Regions from separate parts of the Aestuariirhabdus haliotis genome, predicted to be linked through region 3. Evidence: predicted binding sites of a transcription regulator. Region 3 holds the regulator's gene; each other region holds the start of a gene.
What was found. Region 3 encodes PhoB, which activates phosphate uptake and scavenging genes when phosphate is short. Its sites were predicted from a motif close to TGTCATANNNNTGTCANA; they were not measured.
Positions count from the first base shown of each region.

Region 1: a site for PhoB is predicted at 1,074-1,091, ahead of MIB40_RS09195 (phosphatase PAP2 family protein). Genes of this name have one in related genera too.
Region 2: a site for PhoB is predicted at 1,378-1,395, ahead of MIB40_RS15265 (esterase-like activity of phytase family protein). Genes of this name have one in related genera too.

Region 1 is NZ_JAKSDZ010000011.1:28,609-30,882, forward strand. Features, by position in the region: gene MIB40_RS09185 (polyamine aminopropyltransferase) at 1-536, opposite strand, end outside; gene MIB40_RS09190 (putative signal transducing protein) at 610-1,014, opposite strand; gene MIB40_RS09195 (phosphatase PAP2 family protein) at 1,149-1,676, shown strand; gene MIB40_RS09200 (MJ1255/VC2487 family glycosyltransferase) at 1,717-2,274, shown strand, end outside.
Region 2 is NZ_JAKSDZ010000035.1:18,570-20,843, reverse strand. Features, by position in the region: gene MIB40_RS15265 (esterase-like activity of phytase family protein) at 66-1,331, opposite strand; gene MIB40_RS15260 (substrate-binding domain-containing protein) at 1,769-2,274, shown strand, end outside.
Region 3 is NZ_JAKSDZ010000001.1:301,994-304,267, forward strand. Features, by position in the region: gene ubiA (4-hydroxybenzoate octaprenyltransferase) at 1-675, shown strand, start outside; gene phoB (phosphate regulon transcriptional regulator PhoB) at 751-1,440, shown strand; gene phoR (phosphate regulon sensor histidine kinase PhoR) at 1,442-2,274, shown strand, end outside.

The sequences.
Region 1 (2,274 bases), on a different contig from region 3:
TGTAAACCCGCCAGGGAATAAAAATGACTGTTGCCCGGATTGAGCCAATGGCTGGGTGAGTGATCGATATCGAGCAGAATCGCATCGACCGGGCAATTGTTATCGCTGCCATCGAAGCCTCGCTTCGGGTTAGTCGCGACATCAAAAAAATCGGCATGTACCAATTCGCAACGACGATCATCGGTCAGGGTTTTACCCAGCGGTACCAGGTGCCGCTGGTGCCAGTCGATCACCGGCGCCATCACATCGACCACCTGCAGTTTTTTTACTCGCACATCTTCCAGCGCCGCAGCCGCGGTATAGCCCAGCCCGAGACCACCCACCACCACGTCGAGTGTCTCGGCATCGAGCGCCGCAAGACCCAGTTTGGATAACTGTATTTCGGCTTCGGTAAACAGGCTCGACATCAACCATTCATCGTTGAGTTTTACCTCAAACAGGATCTTGCCATCGAGTCGTGGCTCGGCGCGTTTACGCAGGCTGATATCGCCGTGGGGGGTTTGCTGGTAATCCAGCTCTTCAAACAGAAAACTCATGGCAGGGTCCTGCGCAGAAAACGATGAACCACCTTAGCACCTTTATCATCTCACTGCCGTTGTCTGCCCTCACTCAGTATCGAATCACTTCACCACAATCGCGGCAACGCTTGGCATCCCGGGTTGGCCACAGAGGAAACTGCAGCGCCAGAAACATCAAAAATGCCGTGCGCTTGCCTTGGCGGTAGGGTTCAAGCCGCGTACTGCCACAGTGATTGCATTGCCGGGGTAACGGGACGCTGTCGAAAGCTTCGAATTCGGTTTCTATAGAAAGGTCTTCGGCCAGAATCGAGCGCGCCCGCACCTCGTCAACTGCAGGCACCTGCACCTTTACGCCGCCGAGGGCATCGGAATACAGCCACTGCATATTGATGGTGTGCTCATCGGCCACATAGGCCTCGACACCCTGAGCCTGCAAACGTGACCGGGCGATCTGTGCTTCGTAAGGAAAGGAGTAACGGGCGATCGTTACTAGCATTAAGTGGTCCTCCTTCATTCAGCTTAGCAGTTCTACCCTGCGGAAGAACATCATCATTTTGTCATCTGCCGGTCATGTTTTTGCAGCTTGCGAGGCGCAGGATGAAACCAGAATGATAAAACCAAAGGCTATCAATGATGATGCTGTTACAACGATTGCAGACTTTGGACACCCGGCTCTTCCACTGGACGTTTTATCATAGCCGTTACCTGAGCCTGTCATTTCTTGCCCGAACATTGTCGCGCACTGGCGACGGTTATCTGCAAGTTGTCTTACCCCTATTGATTCTGTGGCTGGATCCGGAGCGAGGCTGGCCGCTGCTGATGCTGATATTGCTCGCTTTCAGCATCGAGCGCAGCTGCTATCGCTGGCTTAAACAGGGGCTTAAACGCCGCCGCCCACCCAATCAGCTCCCGTCTGTGGTCAGCCTGGTTACTGCCTCCGACGAATTCAGCTTTCCTTCGGGGCATACCGCCGCCGCTTTCCTGTTGGCCGTTTTGGTAGGGCATTTCCTGCCGGATTATTCCCTCGCTTTATGGCTTTGGGCCAGCGCCGTTGGCCTGTCACGGGTACTGGTCGGCGTGCATTTTCCCGGCGACATTGTTGCCGGCGCCCTCATCGGCAGCGGCATCGGCTATTGCTGCCTGCTTCTGGTGATTTGACGCCACTCACCTCGCCCCCACTCAACACAGGGAGTCAACGATGAAAATTCTCTACGGTATTCAAGGCACCGGTAACGGCCACCTGACAAGATCCCGGCTGCTGGCGGAACGCCTGCAACAACAACCCCTCGAGGTGGATTACCTGATTTCCGGTCGCCAGCACCATCCGCTATTTGGTATGGAGGTGTTTGGTGATTATCGAGTGTGCCGAGGGCTAAGCTTTGCCACCCGAGACGGGGCCATCGACTATGCCGCGACGATACGGCTGAACAATGTGGGGCAGTTCTGGCGCGAGATCCGCCAGCTCGACTTGAGCGGTTACGATCTGGTGATCAGCGATTATGAACCCGTGGTCGCCTGGGCCGCTCGTCGCCAGGGCGTGCCCTGTGTCGGCATCGGTCATCAGTACGCCTTCTGCCACGACGTTCCCAGGCCCGGCCACGACCTGTCGGGTGCTCTATTGTTGAAATACTTTGCACCGGTCGATACTGCCATTGGCCTGCACTGGCACCATTTCAACCAACCCATTTTGCCGCCCATCATCGATACCCGCTTGTCGCCCCAAGGTCCTCGCCAGGAAAAAGTGCTGGTCTACCTG
Region 2 (2,274 bases), on a different contig from region 3:
AAACAGGGGAACCTGTTCCCGGGGTGAAATGCCCCCGGAAACGATCATCAGAAACCGTCTGGGTTTCAGTAGAGCTTGCTATCGAGTTGGATCATATACAAACGATTGCTATCGACTGAATCGTCGGCAGGCAGTCTCTTCTGAATGACTTCTCCGCCGTTTGCCGATACGGCAAAGTCGTCGTCATTGAGAAGGCCGACGGTTGTGCTGTTGCGAATCCAGATGCCCTCCAGCTTGTCGTGGGGATACTGAATGTCGTTGAGCACATCAGCAACCAGGGTCTTGGTAACCGGCTGAATATTGGCCGAAGCCAGCTCAGCCCAGCTGTTTTGTTCCAGAGTGCGCTCGTTGATCCGTAAACCCTGTGGATCTGAGAAGTCACCGGATACATCGCTGGCGGTGCGCAAGTCAATCTTGTACAGGCGTTTGTATTGGGCATTACTGCCATAAAACCCACCATCGCGTTCAATCACCAGAAATTCTGTGTTCGAGATGGCCGCAATTTCGGAATTGGACAGGCTGTTGGCTTCTTGTCGATACAGGTATTGGTGGGTTTCACCGGTAGCAATATCGAAGGTCAGGATGCGAGTCAGATTCTTATTGCTGATGGCACTTTTGGAGGGGTTAAACAGCGTGGATTGCATAATTCCGACCAGTGTTTTCTCATCCGGGGTAATAGCCAGACCTTCCATGCCGCGGTTTGCGCGGCGATTGGCAAGCACCGCCGGCAATTTACGGCCACCAGTCCCCGTACCGAAGGGATTAATACGCTCCAGCTCAACACCAGCGGCGTTGTAATGAACGATGTGGGGGCCGTATTCATCGCTGACCCAGAAACTGCCATCTTTCAAGGCTACCAGGCCTTCGGAATCCAGCCCGAACGGGTCTGTCTTCAGAACCTTGCCGTTATTGTCATAGGGTACCTCACCGGTGGAGCCCATGCCGGCGGGGTTAGGCAGACCGGTAATCCGGTTGCCCTGGCTGTCCTTGAGTTGAATTTCGCGGATCATCTCGACAGAACCCTCTTTATTCAATCGGTATTCGGAGATTTTTGGCGTGTAAGCGGGCATGGGAAATTTTTTCCCTTTGCCTTGCGGGCCTGTGTATTTGGCATTAGGGCCGCGATCGGTCAGGGCATAAAAACGGTCTGGATGGTTTGGATGCGCGGTCATGGCAGAACCAAAACCACCATTGCGAATTTCGGTGCCGTTATCCAATTGCTCCAGTACCGAGAAAGGTAACATCGAGGGCGATAGCCCGGTTGAGTTATCAGCACAAAGGGTGGAGCTGATCATTAACGTTATCAGGCTCAAGCGTTGGAGCGTATGCATGGGGGAATCTCAATGATAAGTGAGACCCATTATTCTATGGGTTGGTTATGACAAAGAAATGAAAAAGGTGCAAGGATAATGGGTTGTTTGATGCACCAATGCCCCATTTAAGGTTGCGACCTTGAAACGGTCATAGTCGCGAATAAGTAACGCCTGACCCGGTTGGAACACAGGCCTGCTAGACAAATAATCCAGCACTGCCCAGAGTCTTATAAATGCGCTTTATCTTATGAGTTATTGCTATTGAGATTTGGAGTGAATGCGGTAAATACCGATTGAATTTAACAAAAATGTAACATACCCTGCGCGCCGCTTAGGATTCATGTCCTTGAGTAGATATTTTTTGGTAGAGAAGAGCGGACCTTTTCAGACAAACGCCCCGCCATTAATCAATGGAAGTAGATTATTTGATAACAAGCTGTAGTAAAGGGGTTTTAATGAAAAGCACAAGTTGTACTCTCTTCACGATTAAGCAGGGATTCACCCGGTTATTGGCTGTGGGCCATGTGGCCTTGCTGTTGGCCTGCGGTCAAGCCTTCGCTGTAACGAGCGATGCGGATGCAGCGGTCGATACCTGGATCAATATGCAGGGATCGAGCACCATTGGTAAGCAATTAACACCGAAAATGGCTCACGCCTATCTCGAAACCAAAGGCATTACGGATATTGCCGTATCGGTTGACGAAAAACAGCACACGACCGTCATTAAAGGCTACGATGCCAAAAGCGATCGTTTCGTGCAGGTTCGTATTGCCTCTAAAGGCTCCAGCTCTGGCTTCGCCGGTTTGCAAAAAGGCAACGCGGATATTGCGGCATCTTCCCGACCCATTAAAGCCAGCGAGGCTGATGAGCTAAAAGCCTTGGGCAATATGACCGCATCAAGTTCGGAGCATGTGATCGCGGTTGACGGCCTGTCCATTATTGTTCACCCGTCCAATCCTGT
Region 3 (2,274 bases):
TATGCCGACCGTGATTTCGATGGTCTGGTAGAAAGGACTCGAGACCGGCCGCTTGCTCAGGGTCGAATTCAGCCACGCGAAGCGCTGGTGTTGTTTTCAGTCATGGTGGGTCTGGCTTTCGTACTGGTGCTTTTTACCAATCCATTGACCGTCTATTTATCCGTGGGTGGTCTGTTGTTGGCTGCCTGTTACCCTTTTATGAAGCGCTATACCCATTTGCCTCAGGTGGTTTTGGGAGCGGCCTTTGCCTGGTCGATTCCTATGGCATGGGCGGCGCAAAACGGTGAAGTCGCTCCCGTGGCGGGCCTGTTGTATATCGCTACCCTGATGTGGACAGTGGCGTACGATACCCAATACGCCATGGTGGATCGAGAGGATGATCTTAAGGCGGGTATCAAATCGACAGCGATCTTGTTCGGCGAAGCCGATAATACGATGATTGCGATATTGCAGGGATTTACCTTACTGGTATTGCTGATGGTGGCCGATCAACTCGTGCTGGGGCCGGCTTTTTATCTGGGATTGGCAGCGGCTTGCGGGTTATTTGTCTACCAATATCGTTTAACCCGGGGCAGAAAGCGTGAAGAGTGCTTCAAGGCCTTTTTGAATAACCACTGGGTAGGTTTGGTGATTTTCCTGGGATTGTTTGTTGATTACGGCTTGCGAACGCTTTGACATCAAGTTGTAATGTGACTGTAACAATCCCCCGCTGTAATAGTGCCAGGTTGCTCGTTAGGAACAGGTACTGCCGTGACTGCAAAAACCATATTAATAGTTGATGATGAATCGGCGATCCGTGAAATGATAGCGGTCGCGTTGGAAATGGCCGGTTATAGAACGCTGCAGGCCGAAAACGCCCAGCAAGCACAGGCGATGATCGTCGATCACAAACCCGATTTGATGTTGCTCGACTGGATGATGCCGGAAACAACAGGCATTGAACTGGCCCGACGGCTCAAGCGTGATGAGGTGACCGAAGGTTTACCGATCATTATGCTCACCGCAAAGAGTGAAGAGGACAACAAGATTCAGGGTCTTGAAACCGGTGCAGATGATTACATCACCAAACCTTTTTCCCCTCGCGAGCTGGTTGCCCGGCTCAAGGCCGTGCTGCGTCGCAGCCAGATTAATGAGCCTCAGGAACCCATTGTTGTACAGGGTTTGGAGCTCGATCCGGTTAGCCATCGGGTCAGTATCGACGGCCATGCTGCCGAAATGGGACCGACAGAATTTCGCCTGCTACAGTTCTTTATGACTCATCAGGAGCGAGCCTACACGCGAGGTCAGCTGCTGGATCAGGTGTGGGGTGGTAACGTCTATGTAGAAGAGCGCACCGTCGATGTACACATCAGGCGTTTACGTAAAGCCCTGGGTGCGGGTTATGAACTGTTGATTCAAACCGTGCGCGGCACGGGTTATCGATTCTCTACCAGGACTTGAAATGGAGCGTAACTGGCGGCAGCGTCTATTGGGTGATCTGCTCTGGTTATTGGCCGGTGGTTTGCTGCTGGGGATGATGACGGGCAGTTATGGCTGGAGTCTGGTATTGGTCATCGGCGCCTATCTTGGCTGGTGTCTATATAACCTGACACGCTTGCTACGATGGCTGACCGTTAATGCTCAGAGCCAGGAGTCTCCGCCTGAAAGCGTGGGTGTCTGGGGTGACCTGTTCGATAATATATATCGTTTGCAACAGCGTAATCTTGGTGCTCGTGAGCGGTTGCGTTCGGTCATAAAACGGGTGCAGGATTCCACTTCTGCCTTACGCGATGCGGTGGTTATGGTGGACGCCGATAGTGCGTTGGACTGGTGGAATGATGCCGCCGAACGTTTGTTGGGTTTGCGCTCTCCCGGAGACCGTGGCCAGCGTGTGACCAATCTGATCCGGGACCCGCGCTTTGCCCGATACTTCTCTCGAGGTGATTATCGCGAGCCGCTGGAACTGAATTCCCCGGTTGATGATCAACGGCGACTGCAATATTTGATTACCCGATTCGGTAAAGGGGAACGTTTACTGGTGGTTCGTGATGTGACCCGCTTGCATCACCTGGAACAGATGCGCAAGGATCTTGTGGGTAATGTTTCCCACGAACTGCGAACGCCGCTCACGGTCATTCGAGGCTATCTGGAAACCCTGCAGCAGCATTCAGAAGGCATCCCGGATCATTGGTTACGAGCCGTAGGTCAAATGAGTCGACAGACCGAACGTATGGGCAACCTGGTGACCGATCTGTTGCTGTTGTCGCGTCTGGAAAGTGGTGATGAAGGTATCGA